DNA from 3 places in the Massilia sp. KIM genome. Region 1 is predicted to be linked to each of the others. Evidence: predicted binding sites of a transcription regulator. Region 1 holds the regulator's gene; each other region holds the start of a gene.
What was found. The regulator FNR, encoded in region 1, switches genes on or off when oxygen is low (the NO sensors DNR and NnrR bind a similar motif). The targets are predictions, from matches to a motif close to TTGATNNNNATCAA.
Positions count from the first base shown of each region.

Region 1 (6,298 bases):
GAAGGAAAGAGTTCGGACCAGGGCGTGTCCTCCTTCCAGGCCCTGGCCATGACCCTGGCCGGCCGCGTCGGCACCGGCAACATCGCCGGCGTCGCCACCGCCATCACCTTCGGCGGCCCGGGCGCCGTGTTCTGGATGTGGGCCATGGCCTTCCTCGGCGCCGCCTCGGCCTTCGTCGAGTCCACCCTCGGGCAGGTCTATAAGGAACAACTGGGCAAGGAATACCGCGGCGGCCCCGCCTTCTACATCGAGAAGGGCCTGGGCATGAAGTGGTATGCGCTGACCTTCGCCTTCGCCACCATCCTCGCCACCGGCGTGCTGATGCCGGGCGTGCAGGCCAACTCGATCGCCGAGAGCCTGAAGACCGCCACTGGCATCGACACCATGTACACCGGTTTCGGCCTGTGCGTGGTGCTCGCCTTCATCATCTTCGGCGGCGTCAAGCGCATCGCCCACTTCGCCGAGATCGTGGTGCCCTTCATGGCGGCCGGCTACATCCTGGTCGCAGTGGTGATCGTGGCCATGAACATCTCGGCCCTGCCGGAAGTGCTGTCGCTGATCTTCCGCTCCGCCTTCGGCGCCGACGCGGCCTTCGGCGCCATCCTCGGCCTGGCGATCCAGTGGGGCGTCAAGCGCGGCGTCTACTCGAACGAGGCCGGCCAGGGCACCGGCCCGCACGCCTCCTCGGCGGCGGAAGTGAGCCACCCGGCCAAGCAGGGCCTGGTGCAGGGCTTCTCGGTCTACATCGACACCCTGTTCGTGTGCTCGGCGACCGCCTTCATGCTCCTGATCACCGGCCAGTACAACGTCGAGGCGCCGGACGGCACCCCGATGTTCACCGGCGTGCAGGGCGTGGCCTCCGGTCCCGGCTACGTCCAGACCGCGCTCGAGAACGTGATGCCGGGCTTCGGCTCGCTGTTCGTGGCGATCGCGCTGCTGTTCTTCGCCGGCACCACCATCGTCGCCTATTACTACATCGCCGAGACCAACATCGCCTATATCAACCGCACGGTCAACCGTCCCTGGATGACCATGCTGCTGAAGGTCGCGATCATCGGCTCGACCTTCTACGGCGCGGTCAAGACCGCCGAAGTGGCATGGGGCCTGGGCGACATGGGCGTGGGCCTGATGGCCTGGCTGAACATCATCGCCATCCTGATGCTGCAGAAGGTCGCCTTCAAGTGCCTGCGCGACTACGAGGCCCAGAAGAAGGCCGGCAAGGACCCGCAGTTCGACCCGGTGGCGCTGGGCATCGCCAACGCCCACTACTGGGAACAGCGCAAGGCCTCCCCGCGTCAGGGCAAGGAGACGACGGAGGTCGCCTGATCACTGCTTGCCCGACTTGTCGGGCGCGCGCAGGATCGCCAGCACCACGATGGCGAACAGCGCGCTGAGCACCGCCGTCGCCTCGCGGCCCATGCCGGCCGCGATGCCGATGGCGGCGGTGGTCCAGACGCTGGCGGCGGTGGTCAGCCCCTTGATGTCGTCCTTGTCGTTGTGCTTGAGGATGGCGCCGGCGCCCAGGAAGCCGATGCCGGCGGTGACACCCTGCAGTACCCGCGACAGGTCCGAGACTTCCATGCCCGCCTGCAACGGGATCAGCACGAAGAGCGCCGAGCCCATCGACACCATCATGTGGGTGCGCAGGCCGGCCGAGGCGCCCACCCGCTCTCGCTCGTAGCCGAGCAGCCCGCCCAGCACCAGGGCCACCAGCAGGCGCACCACGATGCGGGTGATGTCTTCCACATTGCCCAAATCAGAAAATTCCTGCTGGACCGTTGCCCAGCTACGTGTCCACCACACCTTGTCCGCTCCAAAATGTTCTTATTGCTGACATGATGCCAAGTTGACGGCAGAGCTGTCGCCATGTTGGCGGGCAGGAGCCTGGCCGCGCAGACGCCTAGTCCTGTTTCTGCGCGTGGGCCGAGGCGCAGGCCACCACGCCGCCCACCAGCAGGGCCATGGCGGCCCATTCCAGCGCGCCGGGCCAGCGCGCTTCCCAGAGGAAGCCGTAGAGCGAGGCGAACAGGGTCTCGAAGACGATCATCTGGCCCACCAGGGTCAGGGGCAGGACCCGGCTGGCCACATTCCACAGGGCGTTGCCGAGGATCGAGCAGCAGATGGCCACGCTGGTGACCAGGCCGGCGAAATGCAGCCACTGGGCGCCGCTGTGGCTCCCCATGCCGCCCGCGAAGGCCGGCACCGCCAGCACCAGGGCCTCGAGGCCGGTCACCACCCCGACCAGCAGATTCCATTCGTTGCCCGACACGCCCTCCAGGCGCGCCAGCCAGCGGCTGTTGTGGACCGCGAAGATGGTCCAGGAGACCAGCGCGCCGAAGGCGCAGCCCAGGGCCAGCAGGGAAGCGACCCCGCCCGTGGACAGCGACTGCCAGCCGATGCAGGCCAGGCCCGCCGCGCTCAGCAGCAGGGAGGGCGCCAGGCGGCGCAGCGGCAGCGCATGGCGCTCGCGGCTGCCGACAAGGGTCACCGCGATCGGCAGCAGGCCGATCACCAGCGAAGGCATGGCCACCCCGCCTTCCCGCACCGCCGTGGCGAGGAACACGTAATAGATGATGTTGCCGGTGAAGGCGAGAAAGAGCAGGGCGCGCCACTCGCGCCAGCCGAGCAGCCCCAGCAGGCGGCGCCAAGCGGGGGCGATCAGCACCGCCGCCACCAGGCCGTAGGCCAGGTAGCGCCCGGCGGACAGCTGCAGCGGCAGGAAGCCCGGCGCCAGCTTGGGCGCCAGGAAGACCAGGCCCCACAGGGCCCCGGCCAGGATGCTCGCGCCGATGCCGAGCGGGGTATTGTTGACGACCATGAAGCATCTCCTGAAAGTGGAGATTCTGGCCGCCGGGAAGAGAAATATCTTGGCGCCGTCTACTGCGTTTTGTGCACAGGCTCGCCGGAGTTGGCCGCGTGCGGGTCGGCGCTCCGATGTGCGCTTCGATGTGAAGGCCGATGTGCGCGCCGATAAGCGGCCGGCGTGGTGTCCAGCGCCAGGCGCATGGCGCGGGTCAGGCCGCTCTGGTCGGCGAAGCCGGCGGCCAGGGCGATGTCGGCGATCGGACGGGCGCTGCCGGCCAGCCAGGCGCAGGCCAGTTCCAGCCGCCGCGCCGCCAGCCAGGCGCGCGGGCTGGCGCCCAGCTCTTCGCGGAACAGGGCGTGCAGGCGGCTGGCCGAGAGACCCGCCACGCGCGCCATCCGCTCCACATCCCAGGGCAGGCCAGGCTCGGCCTCGATGCGCGCCGTCAGGGCCGCCAGGCGCGACAGCGGCTGGGGCGCTTCCTGGGCCAGGGTGTCGAGCAGCAGCGGGGCCCAGCCTTGCACGGTGGCGGCCGGGCCGCTGCCGCCCACGATGCCCATGAACTCGACCAGCTTGCGGGCCGCCGGGCCGATGGTGGGGAAGGGGCGTTCCAGCAGGCGCTGCCAGGGGCCGCGCGCCAGCACGCCGGCGTCGAGGTCGAGGATCAGGGACTGGTTGCCGGCCTCGCCGGCCTGCGCGTGCCAGGCGCCGGGCGCGATCAGCGCGCCGCGCAGCGCGTCGAGGCGGCCGGCGCGGCCTTCGATCTCGAGGGCAAGGCCGCCCCGCAGCGGCAGGACCAGCTGGGCGTAGGCATGGCGGTCGGGGTCGCCCAGCGCGCCGTAGCTGCGCAGGTGCAGCGCGAACGGAGAAGGGGAGCTCATCGCCGGTCCGCCCTGGCGCCTCAGGCCATCGGACTGCACACGTCGGTGCCGGCCGCGAGCGCCTTGAGCTTGACCGGATCGAGCAGCCTGACTTCGCGCTTGTCGACCTCGATCCAGCCCTGTTTCTTGAAGCGCGACAGCAGGCGGCTGACGCTTTCGATGGTCAGGCCGAGGTAGTTGCCGATGTCTTCGCGCGACATGCGCAGCTGGAAGCCGTTGGGCGAATAGCCGCGCGCGGCGTAGCGCGCCGACAGGTTCACCAGGAACACGGCGAAGCGCTGCTCGGCGCGCATGTTACCCAGCAGCAGCATGACGTTCTGCTCGCGCGTGATCTCCTGGCTCATGATGCGGTGGAAGTGGCGCAGCAGGGCCGGCACTTCGCCGAACAGTTCTTCCAGGCGCGAGAAGGGGATCTCGCAAACTTCCGAGTCTTCCAGGGCCACCGCGTCGCAATGGTGGCTGCCGCTGATGGCGTCCATGCCGAGCAGCTCGCCGGCCATCTGGAAGCCGGTGATCTGGGCTTCGCCGGCCGCGTTCACCTGGTAGGTCTTGAAGTGGCCGAAGCGCACCGCGTACAGGTTGCGGAAGGGCTCGCCCATCTGGTACAGGCGCTCGTCGCGCTCGAGCCGGCGGCGGCGGCCGATGATCTGGTCGAGGCGGTTGATGTCGGCGTCTTCCAGCCCCATCGGCAGGCACAGCTGGTGCATGCTGCAGGCGGAGCAGCTTGCCTTGATGGCCTGGATATTGACGGGCTGGTCGGACTTGAACGACACGGTCTGGGTCATGGGGTGGAGCGTCCTGTCTGTGAGCGAGTCTGGATTATAGACCCGCCGCGCCGCGAACAAGTCGGCCGGAGGCCCCGGCCCGGCCGCAATGGCCGAATCTTGTTGCGTTTCGGGTGCAGGTTCCAGAACGATGATCCGTCTGGCATGCCGTTTCGACACCGGCCAAACGTGCGCATGGGGACGCCGTGCTAGATTCGCCGGGACGCGATGCGAATGCACAAGCGTGGTCTGAGCGAAGGAGCGCCCATGTTCGGTTTCACCGCCCTGGATCTGGCACGAATCCAGTTCGCGTTCACGATGTCCTTCCACATCCTGTTTCCGGCAATCACCATCGGCATGGCCAGCTATCTCGCCGTGCTCGAACTGTGCTGGCTGCGCACCGGGCGCCAGGTCTTCGTCGACCTCTATCATTTCTGGCTCAAGATCTTCGCCGTCACCTTCGGCATGGGCGTGGTCTCGGGCATCGTCATGGCCTACCAGATCGGCACCAACTGGAGCTATTTGTCCGAGTTCGCCGGCAGCGTGATGGGGCCGCTGCTCGCCTACGAGGTGCTGACCGCCTTCTTCCTCGAAGCCGGTTTCCTGGGCGTGATGCTGTTCGGCTGGAACCGGGTCGGGCGCGAGCTGCATTTCGTGGCCACCTGCATGGTCGCGATCGGCACGCTGATCTCCTCGACCTGGATCCTGGGCGCCAACAGCTGGATGCAGACCCCGCAGGGCTATGCCATCGAGGGCGGGCGCATGGTGCCGGTGGACTGGCTGGCGATCATCTTCAACCCCTCGTTTCCCTACCGCCTGGTGCACATGGTGATCGCGGCCTATCTCACCACCGCCCTGCTGGTGGGCGGCTCGGCCGCCTGGCACCTGCTGCGCGGGCGCGACAATCCGGCGGTGCGCAAGATGATGTCGATGGCCATGTGGATGCTGCTGATCGTGGCGCCGATCCAGGCCGTGGTGGGCGACTTCCATGGCCTGAATACCCTGAAGCACCAGCCGGCCAAGCTGGCGGCGATGGAAGGGCACTGGGAGAACCGGCCAGGGCACGCGGTGCCGCTGCTGCTGTTCGGCATCCCGGACATGGAAGAGGAACGCACCAAGTACGCGGTCGGCATCCCCTACCTGGGCAGCATCATCCTGACCCACACCCTGGACGGCCAGGTCCCGGCGCTGAAGGACTTCGCGCCCGAGGACCGGCCGAATTCCCTGATCGTGTTCTGGAGCTTTCGCCTGATGGTCGGCCTGGGCCTGCTCATGATCGCGCTCGGGGCCTGGAGCCTGTTCCTGCGGCGCGGCGGGCGCCTGTTCGGCCACAGGCTGTTCCTGCGCTTCGCCCTGTGGATGGGGCCGGCCGGGCTGGTGGCGATCCTGGCCGGCTGGGTGACCACCGAGGTCGGGCGCCAGCCGTGGGTGGTCTACGGGGTGCTGCGCACCGCCGACGCGGTGTCGCCGCACGGCGCCGCGAGCCTGGGCCTGACCCTGCTGCTGTTCGTGGTCGCCTACCTGTTCGTGTTCGGCGCCGGCACCGCCTACGTGCTGCGCATGATACGCAAAGGCCCCCAGCACTTCGAACTGGCCCGCGCGCCCGAGGGCGGGCCGGGCGAGGAACGCACGCCGATGCGGCCGCTGTCGGCGGCCGACGTCAAGAACGACGAGGACGGCGGCGCGGCCGGCGGCGCCGACCACCATCCGCCAAGGAGCTGAGGCCATGGGCATCGACCTTTCCATCATCTGGGCCGTGATCATCTTCTTCGCCGTCTTCATGTACGTGCTGCTGGACGGCTTCGACCTCGGGATCGGCATGCTGTTTCCCTTCACCCCGAAAAAGCGCG
Region 1 covers NZ_MVAD01000001.1:598,285-604,582, forward strand. The annotation lists gene B0920_RS02875 (sodium:alanine symporter family protein) at 1-1,326, shown strand, start outside; gene B0920_RS02880 (MgtC/SapB family protein) at 1,327-1,755, opposite strand; gene B0920_RS02885 (DMT family transporter) at 1,901-2,818, opposite strand; gene B0920_RS02890 (AraC family transcriptional regulator) at 2,878-3,684, opposite strand; gene fnr (fumarate/nitrate reduction transcriptional regulator Fnr) at 3,705-4,469, opposite strand; gene B0920_RS02900 (cytochrome ubiquinol oxidase subunit I) at 4,716-6,170, shown strand; gene cydB (cytochrome d ubiquinol oxidase subunit II) at 6,175-6,298, shown strand, end outside.

Region 2 (6,298 bases), on a different contig from region 1:
CGCGGCCACGCCGGCACCCTGCGCTGCATGGATGCCGCCGGGTGGCCGCAACTGCTGGCCGACCTGCAGGCGGCGCTGGGGCGCGGCCTGTACGCGGTGCCCCTCCTGAGCTACGAGCTGGGCGCCCACCTGCAGGGCCTGCCGGCGCGGCCGCTGGCCGGCCCGCTGGCCCAGGTGCTGCTGTTCGCCGAATGCGAGCGCATGACCGCCGCCCAGGTCGCGGCCTGGCTGGCCAGCCGCAGCGGGGCGCAGGAAGCCGCCGGGGTGGCCGGGGTTGCGAACATCGCGCCCAACGTCGACGAAGCCGCCTTCACCGAGGCCATCGGTCGCATCCGCGACTACATCGCCGCCGGCGACACCTACCAGGTCAACTACACCTACCGCCTGCGCTTCGAGGCCTTCGGCCCGCTGGTGCAGCTTTACTCGCGCCTGCGCGCGCGCCAGCCGGTGCCCTACGGCGCCCTGGTGGCGCTGCCGGACGGCGGGGCGCTGCTGTCCTTCTCGCCCGAGCTGTTCGTGCGCCACGAGGGCGGCAAGCTGCTGGCGCGCCCGATGAAGGGCACCGCGCCCGCCAGCGGCGACGACGCCATCGACGCGCAGCAGGCCCGGGCCCTGTCCGAGGACAGCAAGAACCGCGCCGAGAACCTGATGATCGTCGACCTGCTGCGCAACGACCTGGGGCGCGTGGCGCGCACCGGTAGCGTGCGGGTGCCGGCCTTGTTCGAGGTGACGCGCTACGGCGCCGTGCTGCAGATGACCTCCACCGTGCAGGCCGAACTGCGCCCGGACGCGACGCTCGAACAGATCTTCGCCGCCCTCTACCCCTGCGGCTCGATCACCGGCGCGCCCAAGCGCCGCACGATGGAGATCATCCACGAGCTGGAACCGGACGCGCGCGGCATCTACACCGGCGCGATCGGCTGGTTCGATCCGCCCGCGCCCGGCGCGCACCAGGGCTTCGGCGACTTCTGCCTGTCGGTGCCGATCCGCACCCTGGCGCTCGAGGCGCCGGCGAACGGCGTGCGGCGCGGGGAGCTGGGCGTGGGCGCGGGCATCGTCTACGACAGCGACGCCGCGGCCGAATTCGCCGAATGCCGGCTCAAGGCGCGCTTCCTGACCGGCTTGCGCAACGAGTTCGAGGTCTTCGAGACCCTGCGCGCCTCCTGGGACGACGGCCCGCGCCATCTCGACCAGCACCTGGACCGCATCGAAGCCTCCTGCGCCTACTTCGGCCTGCCCTTTGAGCGCGAAGAGGCGCGCCGCATGCTGCTCGACGCCTGCCTGTCCCTGCCACCCGGGCAGCTGTTCCGCCTGCGCATGGCCGCTTCGCATGCGCACGGGCTGCAACTGCGCTCCGGCCCGCTGGCCGAACTGCGCGAACCGGTGACGGTGGTGCTGGCGCCCGAGCCGACCAGTTCGCACGACCTCTTCCTGCGCCACAAGACCAGCATCCGCAGCCGCTACGACGCGGCCTGGAAGGCGGCCGAGGCGCATGGCGCCTTCGACGCGCTGTTCTTCAACGAACGGGGAGAACTGACCGAGGGCGGGCGCAGCAACGTGTTCCTGCGCTTCGGCATGCTGTGGTTCACGCCGCCGCTTTCGTCCGGCGTGCTGCCGGGCGTAATGCGGCGCGTGATGCTGGACGCGCCCGCCTGGCATGCGAGCGAGCGCGTGATCACGCGCGAGATGCTGGCCCAGGCCGAGGACATCGTGGTGTGCAACGCCCTGCGCGGCCCGCTGCGCGCCGTGCTGGCGCTCGATGCGTCTTAGAAGCGGTAGCCGACACCGACTCCGAACAGGACCGGATCGACTTTCAGCTTGCTGATCTTGGCCCCGCCGACGAACACGTCACTGCGGATCTGCAGCTTCTTCACGTCCACATTGAGCGACCAGCGCTCGTTCAGGCGATAGTCGACACCCGCGCCCACCGAGGCGCCCCAGCTGTCGTTCTCGAGCTCGCACAAGCCTTCCAGCAGCCTGACCTTCGAGATGCGGGTGTAGTTGAGGCCCAGGCCGACGTAGGGGTTGAAGGCGGCGCCGGGCTGGAAGTGGTATTGCAGGCTCAGGGTCGGCGGCAGGTGGCGGAAGGAGCCGATGCGCTGGCCATCAAGCCTGACGCTGTGCTTCTGTGGATAGGTCAGCACCAGCTCGGCCGCGATGTGGGGCGTGATGAAGTAGCTGATATCGACTTCGGGGATGGTCTTGCTGCTGACCTCGATGCGGTCGGCGTTGCCGGCGCCGCCGATCGGGCTCGCATGGTTCACGGGATCGATGTGGACGGCGCGGCCTCGCAGCAGCCAGGGGCTTTCCTGGGCCAGGGCCTGGAAAGGGGCCACGCAGGCCGCGGCGCTCAAGAGCAGCAACAGGTTTTTCGTCATCGCTTTCATTTCTTCTTACCTTTCTACATGTCATCTTCGACATGGGTAAGCTTATTGATGCGACGCAAAAAAAACGTTGATGCAGATCAAAATAACCACACTGATAGTGTGGTCATAAAAATTACATCGCGAGGGCCTGTTCGATTTTGCCAACCAGCTGACTGTCTTCAGGCGTGACCTTGCTCGGGAAATGGCCGATCACCTTGCCGTCGCGGCCGATCAGGTACTTGGTGAAGTTCCATTTCGGTTCCTGGCCGGTGATCTTCGCCAGGCTGGCGTGCAGCGGATTGGCGGCCTCGCCCTTGACCGAGCTCTTGGCGAACATCGGGAACTTCACGCCATAGGTGTTGAAGCACAGGTCGGCGATTTCCTTGGCGTTGCCCGGTTCCTGCTGGCCGAAGTCGTTGGACGGGAAGCCCAGCACCACGAAGCCGCGGCCGTTGTACTTCGCGAAGATCCGCTCCAGGCCCTCGTACTGCTTGGTGAAGCCACAGTAGCTGGCGGTGTTCACCACCAGCACCACCTTGCCGGCGTACTGGCACAGGTCCTGGGGGGCCTCGTCCTGCAGGCGCTTGAAGTTGTGCTTGAGGACGGCCGGGCAGCCGACCGGGCGCATGGCGGCCGGCGCGGCGCTGGCGCCGGTCTGGGCCTGGGCCATGGCCGGCTGGGTGAGGACGGCGGCGGCCGTCGCGATGGCGAGAGCGAAGAGCTTGGTCATGAGCGTGTTCCACGAAGAGAGGTGCGCATGATTGTAGCGCAAGCCTTCCGCCCTGGAATGGCTCAGTCTTGCAGGCTGCGGTGTTCGATCTTGATGCAGCGGTTCATGACCACGTCGAGGCCGGCGGCGCGCGCCAGGTCGGCCGCGGCCTGGTTCTCGATGTCGAGCTGCATCCACAGGCAGCCGGCCCGCACGGCGATGGCTTCGCGCGCGACCGGCGGGATGTCTTCGGACTTGCGGAAGCAGTCGACGATGTCGATTCGCTGGCCGCTCGAGGCCAGGGCGTCGGCGGCTTCCTGCAGGCTGGCGTAGACGGTCTCGTCGTGGATGGTCTGGCCGGCATAGCTCGGGTTGATGGGGATGATCTGGTATCCGGCCTGCTTGAGGTAGGCGCCGACTTCGTTGCTGGCCCGGTCAGGCTTGTTGGACATGCCGACGATGGCGATGATTTTGCTCTCGTGGAGAATCTGGGCGATGCTTCTCATGGTCGATGGTGTAGTGTTCTATTGTTGGCGCTAGCTTATCAGGTTCACATCATCCGGGTGCGCATGCTGGCGCGCCGGACCGAATCGTGAAAAGATGCGGGCTCGTCCGTTTTCGAGTCCGCCATGCGCCTGCCCGCCCTGTCCTGTTTCCTCGCCGCCGCCCTCCTCGCCACTTCCGCCGTCCGCGCCGACCCGTCCCTGCGCGAGGTCGAGAACGCCATCGTGCCGGTGGCCGCCTGGGGCGGCACCCCGGCGGATGCCGCCAAGGCGCGGCGTCATGCGATCACCCACATCACCCTGCACCACCAGGGCGAGCCCTTCCGGCCCGGCACCGATCCCCAGGCTTACCTGCGCCGCCTGCAGACCTGGTCGCGCACCACCAAGGGCTGGCTCGACATCCCCTATCACTACGTGATCGACCTCGAGGGCAAGGTGTACGCGGCGCGCCCGATCGAGTTCGCCGGGGATACCAATACCGAATACGACCCGGCCGGGCACGCGCTGATCGAGGTGGTGGGTAATTTCGAGGAGGTCGAGCCCAACCAGCAGCAGCTCGATGCGGTAGTCAATGTCATGGCGATGCTGGCCAGGAAGTACGGGGTGTCGCTGGACGATATTCGCAGCCACCGCGACCACTCGGACAAGACGGTGTGCCCTGGCGCGAACCTGTACCGGTATGTGAAGGAAGACTATTTCCGGCACAAGGTGGCGCTGAAGCTGGCCGCGGAGCAGGCGCGCGACTGATCCCCGGCGGTCGGGCGGATACTGCTGAGTTAGCGCTTACTGCTTCCATTACCTGCCCAGGGGGCCGCTCCATTCGTGCGCCGCGCTGACGCGACAGCTGCCTATACTGCCGTGGCTGGCAATCGGGAGAGTAACCGGGAGAACATCATGGCGTCGCTCGCAAGGCAGTTGTGTGCAGGTCTCTTGGCCCTTCCTCTCGCGGCGTTCGCCGCGCCCACCGAGATCGTGTCGCGCGCGAGCGGCATGATGGATACCGACTGGCTGGTGCTCGAGCACCTGGACTTCGGCTTCGACGCGAGCGCCGGCCAGCTACCCTACGAGCTGGTCATCCGCTCGAGCTGGGACAGCGAGGTCGATACGATTTTCGACAGCGGCCAGCGCGTCAGCGGTTACGGCATCCCGGTCGCGGTGACGCTCACCATCGGCGATAAGACCTTCGAATACGCCACCGCTCCCTGGCAAGGCGATGCCGGCTATCTGCAGACCGGGCAGTACGGCTACCTCCACGAAGTCGACTTCTCCTACGGCGGCTACGACGTCTCGGTCAGCCTGTCGCATGCCTTCCCCGGCGGTCTCACGGAATCGCCGCTGGCGCCGCGCGATGCCGGCGCAGGCGGCGGAGTGCCGGGGTATTTGCGTATCCAGACCTATCCGGGCAACCCGGATGCGCCAGGCTCATGGCAGATGGATGCCAACGCGATCGCGAGCTCGGTGCAGGTCACCAGCCCGGTGCCCGAGCCCGGCATGGGCGCCATGGCGCTCGCCGGCCTGGGCGCCCTGCTGTGGCGGCGCCGACGCGAGCCTGCCCGCGCCTGAGGCCCTAGGACAGCCTTGCCGAGGACAGGAAGAGCCAGACCACGGTGATCACCACCATGCCCGTCAGGGTGACGCAGGACCAGGTGAAGAACCAGGCCGACATCAGGGTCGCCTGCAGCACGCGCTCGAACAGCAATCCCAGGGTGAAGTCGAAAGCCGCCAGGAAGGACCAGCGGCGCAGGTAGACCGGCAGGTAGCGGCTCATGCGCTGGTTGTGCTGGCGCGCCGCATGGCGCTCGAACAGGTCGCGCGCGGCGTTCACGTCGCGGAACAACCAGTCGAAAAACAGGAAGCGGTACAGGGTTTGGCCGAACGATGCTTCCTTGCTTGCGTGGTTTTCTTCGCCAGGTGCGGGAGGGGTGCTCATGGTCGACTCGCAGGGGATGCTTGAAGAGCCATGGTAGCTGAAACCCGGACAAGCCACAGTGCGCCTGGCCACAATGCTGCCGATAAACGCCCTGGCGGTATGAGCAACTGCAGCGTCCCCCTCGAAACAAAGCCCGGCCACGCGAATCCTGACGCCGGCCGCGCAACAAACCGTTTTCGGCCGCAAAAGTGAAAACGTCGTCCCCGCGGAGGCGGGGACCCAAGTTTGCAAGCATCGCGATAACACTTGCTGTACTTGGATCCCCGCAAAGGGGGCCGCCGAGGCCGGGGACAACGTGGTATTGCTAACTAAACTAGCGGCAGGAGTCGCCGAGCACAATAACGTCGTCCCCGGCCTCGGCGGCCCCCTTGGCGGGGACCCAAGTTCTGTTCGCGTCAACGAAACGCTTGCAAACTTGGATCCCCGCCAAGGGGGCCGCCGAGGCCGGGGACGACGTGGTATTGCTAACTAAACTACCGGCTGGAGTCGCCGAGCAGCGAAGCTCAACGGCCTTTCGAACGCAGCTTCTGGATCGCCGCCAGCTGCGCGATCGCCGCGGCCATTTCGGCCTGGGCTTTCGCGTAGTCGATCTGCGATTCCTTGTTCAGCATCAGCTCTTCCGCCTTGCGCTTGGCTTCCTGCGCCTTGGCTTCGTCCAGGTCGCTACCGCGGATCGCGGTGTCGGCCAGCACGGTCACGGCGTTCGGCTGCACTTCGAGGATACCGCCGGCGACGAAGACGAACTCTTCGCCACCGCCGGCAACCTGAATACGCACAGCACCCGGCCTGA
Region 2 covers NZ_MVAD01000004.1:285,798-292,095, reverse strand. The annotation lists gene pabB (aminodeoxychorismate synthase component I) at 1-1,770, shown strand, start outside; gene B0920_RS23895 (OmpW family protein) at 1,767-2,378, opposite strand; gene B0920_RS23890 (glutathione peroxidase) at 2,500-3,096, opposite strand; gene B0920_RS23885 (CoA-binding protein) at 3,159-3,581, opposite strand; gene B0920_RS23880 (peptidoglycan recognition family protein) at 3,705-4,325, shown strand; gene B0920_RS23875 (PEP-CTERM sorting domain-containing protein) at 4,509-5,141, shown strand; gene B0920_RS23870 (hypothetical protein) at 5,146-5,508, opposite strand; gene B0920_RS23865 (F0F1 ATP synthase subunit epsilon) at 6,012-6,298, opposite strand, start outside.
Region 2: the regulator FNR is predicted to act here: its motif matches at 2,455-2,468, upstream of B0920_RS23895 (OmpW family protein).

Region 3 (6,298 bases), 1.2 Mb from region 1:
AATCGACCGCATAGCGCAGGTCCCAGGCGCGCAGGGCCGCGACCGGCTCGGCCAGCGCCGCCTTGCGGGCGTCGCCGGCCGGCAGCGCATCGTAATCGCGCAGCAGTTGCGGCAGCAGCGGCTCGAAGGCCGTCAGGTGGCTGTCGTAGGCGGCCGCGATCAGGCTGTCGATGGTGAAGTCCCGGGCGTCCTTGAGCACGCGCTCGGCGTGGCGTCCGCGCGCGTTCTCGGGCAGCGACCACATGTAGTCAGGATAGTCCGCGCGCCGTGGGCTGCTGGCGCCGGAACTGCTGAAGGGCCAATTGTTCGTGTTCGAGATATAGCCGCTGGCCGGATTGAACAGGGTGATGGTTTCCTTGATCTCGTGCAGACCCTTCCAGGCGGTGGCCGGGTTGCTGCCGTCGACCGGGCGGCTCCAGTCGAAGCGCGGATCGCGGCGCGGGATGAAGTTGCCGTGGAAGTAGGCGATATTGCCCTGGGCATCCGCGTACACCGTGTTGTTCGAGGAATTGGTGCGCAACTCCATCGCCTTGTAGAAGGACTGGTAGTCCCTGGCCTTGGTCCGCGTATAGGACTGGGTCAGGGCCTTGAGCGGCTCGTCCATCATCTTCACCGCCACCCACTTGCCGTCCTGCTCGCGCACCACCGGGCCGTGGTGGCTGAAGTAGGCGGTGACGGTGCGGCTGGCCATGGCGCCCGAGGGCAGCCTGTAGGGCAAGGTGATGGGCGTGGCACGCACCGGGCGCTCGCCCGCGCCGTATTTCGTGAAGAAGCTGCCGCCCCGTTCGACCACGGTTTCCAGGTATTCGTCGATGACGTCGCCACCGCCCGAGGTATGCATCCAGCCCAGCTTGTCGTTGAATCCCTGGTAGATGAAGAACTGGCCCCAGGTCACGGCGCCATAGGCGTTCAGACCCTCCTCGCTCACCATGTGCACTTCCGGCCGGAAGTAGAAGGAGGTGTGGGGGTTGATCATCAGGAGCGCATGGCCGCCCTTGGTGAGCGCCGGCGCGATGGCGAAACCGTTCGAGCCGCGCGGCTCGGGGTCGAACCCGGCCTTGGCCCCGGCGTCCAGCGCCGCGAGCTGGGGCCGCTTGCCGTAGAAGGCTTCGAGCTGCTTGAGGTCGATCGACTCGATGTCGCCGCCGATGCTGCCCTCGCTGAAGGACAGGGCCATCCAGGGTTCGAAACGGGTGATCAGCCTGGGCTTGACCTCGGGATGGGTATACAGATACCAGTTCAGGCCGTCGGCGAAGCTGTTCATCAGCTTCTTCAGCCAGGCCGGGCTGGCGGCGTACTTCGCCTTCAGGGCTTCGGGCTGGATATAAAGCTTCATGCGCAGATCGCGCCAGATTTCCTTTTCGCCCTCGACCTCGGCCAGGCGGCCCATGGCGTTGATGTAATTGAGTTCGACCCGGTTGAAATCGTCCTCGGCCTGGGCGTAGATCATGCCGAACACGGCGTCGGCGTCGGTCTTGCCGAACACGTGGGGGATGCCCCACTTGTCGCGCAAGATGGTGACCTGGCGCGCCGCCTTCTTCCAGCGCGCCACCTCGGCGCCGCTCGCGGCGGGGCGGACCGCAGGCTCGCGCGGCGGGGTCTCGGCCTGGGCCGGTAGTCCGGCGCCAAGGAAGGCGCAGCCGAGCACGGCGGGCGCGAGGAAGCGGGGTCTGAGCATGCGGGGGTCTCCTGGTGGGATGGGGTCAGGCGTCCTGGGCGCCGCTCGCGGCCAGGCGCTGCTTCAGCACTTCGTTTTCGGTGAGCAAGCTCGCCACCCGGTCCTTGAGCGCGGCCACCTGGGCCCGCAGGGCCGTGACTTCGTCGACACCCTCCTCCGGCGGCGGCGCTTCCTTGCGCGGGCGGCTGGCCATCTTCTGCTCGCGCACCTGGCGCGCGGCCTGCTGCAATTCCTTGCGCCCGCCCGCCACCGCGGCGATCTGCACGGATTCGGGCAGCTGGGCGACGTTGGCGGCGGCGTTGATCGAGATCGTGCCCTGGCGCACCGCTTCGCGCAGTTGGGGCGTGGCGGTCTTCTGGATGCGTTCGATCTGGCTGATGGTGTTGCTCGACACGCGGGCCGCGCGTGCGACCTCTTCGCGCGTGTTCCAGGGCGGAGAGCCGTCGTCGGCCGGGGCGTTCTTGTCGCCCTCCTCCACCGCCGGCGCGTCGGTCTTGCGGGCGGCCACGATCTCCTTCTTGCGCAGCGCCAGAACGCCGCGCTGGAAATCGGACACGCTGCGGCGCGCCAGGTGGTTGTCGATCATCCACAGCATGACGTCCTCCAGCGACTTGAAGCTCTGGTTCTGGACGGTGCGGAATTCGATGCCGTGCTTGCGGCAGATCTCGTAGCGGTTATGGCCGTCGATCAGGACGTCGCCCCACAGCACCAGGGCGTCACGGCAGCCCTCGGCCAGCAGGCTGCGTTCCAGGGCGGCGTATTCGATGTCGGTCAGGGGGTCGACGAAGGATCGCAGTTCGTCGTTGATCGTGATGTTCAAATGGGGTCCTCGTGCTTCGGTGGTGCTCCCAGGCACCGCCGTGCATGCTACACCATCCTTGCTTCCCTTCCAAAGTTTCGGCAGAGCTTGTCCATACATCCCCGCTTTGCGAAGACCGAAAGCTTGTCAAAACGACCCGACCGAAGATTGCCTGTGCTAGAATGCGGCCCGCCGCCCGGATGGTGAAACTGGTAGACACCGGGGACTTAAAATCCCCTGCCAGAAATGGCGTGCCGGTTCGATTCCGGCTCCGGGCACCACCTCATGCTAATGCTGACAAGTCTCAGCATCATCTGTCTACATTGTTCGCTATATCCCAGTAGTTTGTATTCCTATACAAATTGACTTGGGAACCGGTCACTACCGGCAACACTACCGCAGCTTTGCGCTCCCTAAGGCCTGCCATCAGCGTTTTTTGCCCCGCTCGCCCTATCTGCGCCGCTTGACGCCTTATCTCCTTGAAACAGCGCCTCTGCCCCTTAAGCACGCCGGGCAAAAAAAGGCCGCTGCCAGTCGAAGCCGACAGCGGCTGAATCCTCAGCCATGCTGAGATGGAGACACAAAGAGAACCGACCACTCGCGCCGGTACGTTTCCAACATGGGGCTGGGGAAGCACTGCACAAGGGCAGAATCTGGTAATCCATGCCCCGTCAGCATGTAAGTCTCGTCGGACATTGCATGGGAAATTCTCGCGACTTTTCCCCTCCATCTCAGCAAATATCCGCATGCTCTTTGATCTAAATCAAACGGTCTCCTGACACAGATCAGACAAAGGAATAAATTAAGAGTAAGGGCGATCCAAGCAAGATCGGGTCCCCGCCGGCTTCCTCGACCGGCCCCGCCGGTCCGCTCACTGACACGAAAGGGAACGACCATGTACAAGACCATCGTGGTGCACGTCGACGGCAGCGAAGAGCAGGAGGCCCGGCTGCGCGCCGCCGCGCGCCTGGCGGCGGACTTCGGAGCCCACCTCGTCGGCAGCGCCTCCACCGGCATTTCCTGGATCGACTACGCGCTGCTGACCGGCTCGATGGGAGCGCCGATGATGCCGGAATCCGATTTCAACGGCGTGCGCGAAACCGTGCAGGAGCGCCTGCGCCAGTTCGAGGCCGCGCTCGAACGCCTGGGGGTGGAGTCGCGCGAGACCCGCATGATCGAGGACGACGTGCGCTACGCCCTGCTGCTCGAAAGCCGCTACGCCGACCTGGTCGTGGTCAGCCGCGACGCCGAATCGGTGCCCGTGCCCGGCCTGCCGGCCCGGGTGCGCGGCCTGCCCGAATACGTCGCCCTGCACGGCGCCCGTCCGGTGCTGGTGATCCCGCCCGCCTGGCCCGACCAGCCCTTCACCCGCAACGCCGTGGTCGGCTGGGACGGCAGCGTGCAGGCGATCCGCGCGCTGACCGGCGCCCTGCCCCTGCTGGCCCAGGCCGCCTCGGTCAAGCTGGTGCTGGTCAATCCCGACACCATGGCCGACCTGCATGGCGAAGAACCGGGCGCCGACATGGCCCTGCACCTGGCCCGCCACGGCCTGAAGGTCGAGGTGGTGCTGGAGCGCACCCGCGAGAGCACCGGCGACGCCCTGCTGCGCCTGGCCCGCGAGCACGACGCCTGCCTCATGGTCACCGGGGCTTTCGGCCACAGCCGCTACCGCGAGCTGGTGCTGGGCGGCGTCACCCGCGCCCTGCTGGCGCGCTGTCCCGTCCCGCTCCTGACCGCGCACTGACATGGCGCCCGACACCCGTCTCGACACGGCCGCCGCGCCCAAGCTGGAAGGCAGTTCCTGGCAGGGCGTGCGGCCGCGCTACCCCGAGGCCGAGGTCGGGCACGCCTGGGCCGACCTGGCGCTGTCAGCCTGGCTCGGTCGCCTCACCGGCAATATCTCGCCGGCGGCGCTGGGCGCCGCCTGGTTCGACTGGGCTTGCCACCTGATGCTCTCGCCCGACAAGCAGGCCGAACTGCTGACCCAGGGGCTGTCGAACGTCCAGCGCTGGCTGGTCTATGCGAGCGGCTCGAACCCCGACCTGGTGCGGCCGCTGGCCCAGGACAAGCGCTTTTCCGAGCCGCCCTGGCAGCAATGGCCCTGGCACCAGCTGAGCCAGGGCTTCCTGCTCAACCAGCAGTGGTGGCACCGGGCCACCGCCGGGGTGCGCGGGATGTCGCCCCACCACGCCGACGTGGTCACCTTCGTCGCCCGCCAGTTGCTCGACTGCGTGGCGCCTTCGAATTTCGTCAGCACCAATCCCGTGGTCCTGCACGCCTGCTTCGAGAGCGGCGGCATGAACCTGCTCAACGGCTTCCTGCGCGCAGCGCGCGACACGCGCGAGGCCCTGTCCGGCCAGCGCCGTCCTCCCACCTACCGGCCCGGGCGCGAAGTCGCGGTCACGCCGGGCAAGGTGGTCATGTCGAACGGCCTGATCGAACTGCTGCGCTACGACCCCGTCACGCCCACCGTGCACGCGGTCCCGCTCCTGATCGTGCCGGCCTGGATCATGAAGTACTACATCCTCGACCTCTCGCCCCACAATTCGCTGGTGCGCTACCTGGTCGAGCACGGGCATACCGTCTACATGGTGTCCTGGAAGAATCCCCAGGCCGGCGACCGGGAACTTTCCATGGAGGACTACCGGCGCCTGGGCGTGATGGCCGCCATCGACGCCGTGAGCGAGCAGACCGGGGCCGAGCACATCAATGCAGCCGGCTATTGCCTCGGCGGCACCCTGCTCGCGATCGCCGCCGCGGCGATGGCGCGCGACCACGACCGGCGCCTGTCCAGCATGACCCTGCTGGCGGCCCAGGTCGACTTCACCGAACCGGGCGAGCTCTCGCTCTTCATCGACGACAGCCAGGTCGCCTTCCTCGAGGCCAGCATGTGGCAGCAGGGCTACCTCGACACCCGCCAGATGGCCGGCGCCTTCCAGTTGCTGCGCTCGAACGACCTGATCTGGTCGCGCCGCCTGCGCCACTACCTGCTCGACCTGCCGGACCGCGAGAACGACCTGATGTCCTGGAACGCCGACGCCACCCGCATGCCCTACCGCATGCATTCCGAGTACCTGCACAAGCTATTCCTGCGCAACAGCCTGGCCAGCGCGCGCTACCTGGTCGGCGGCCGGCCGGTGGCCCTGACCGACATCTCGGCCCCCATCTTCGCGGTGGGCACCCTGACCGACCACGTGGCGCCCTGGCGCTCGGTCTACAAGATCATTCCGTTGAGCGACACCGAGGTCACCTTCGCCCTCACCTCCGGCGGCCACAATGCGGGCGTGGTCTCGCCGCCCGGCACCGAACACCGCAGCTACCAGATGAGCGTGCACGCCCACGCCGACCCCTATATCGATCCGGGGCGCTGGCAGGCGGACACCGAGCAGGTCGAAGGCAGCTGGTGGCCGGCCTGGGAAGCCTGGCTGGCGCGCCATGCCGGCGGGCAGGTGGACCCGCCGCCGCCCATGCCGGACGCGCCGCCCGCGCCCGGCCGCTACGTCCTCCAGCCCTAGCGCACCCGCGCCCCGAAGGCGCCGCCGGCCGCCTCCACCAGGGCGGGCCGCTCTTCCTTATTCCATAGAAAAGTTGCCGTATCCAACCGTGCATACCTCACGGGCACGGCTGACTTAGAATCATTTTGATAAGGTTTTCCAGCCTCTCGCCCTCGCGGCGCCTCCCTGCCGACCGTCGCGAGATTCCACCACCTTTGCCAAGGATTCGGGAGCATGCACCACTTACACTATGTAAAACTCAGCCGCCGCAAGCTGCTGCTGGCCGGCGCGGCATCGGCCTCCAGCGCGGCCCTGCCGGCCGCCGCC
Region 3 covers NZ_MVAD01000001.1:1,821,270-1,827,567, forward strand. The annotation lists gene B0920_RS07815 (penicillin acylase family protein) at 1-1,678, opposite strand, end outside; gene B0920_RS07820 (hypothetical protein) at 1,704-2,498, opposite strand; tRNA gene B0920_RS07825 (tRNA-Leu) at 2,672-2,758, shown strand; gene B0920_RS07830 (universal stress protein) at 3,373-4,221, shown strand; gene B0920_RS07835 (alpha/beta hydrolase) at 4,223-5,992, shown strand; gene paoA (aldehyde dehydrogenase iron-sulfur subunit PaoA) at 6,206-6,298, shown strand, end outside.
Region 3: the regulator FNR is predicted to act here: its motif matches at 3,231-3,244, upstream of B0920_RS07830 (universal stress protein).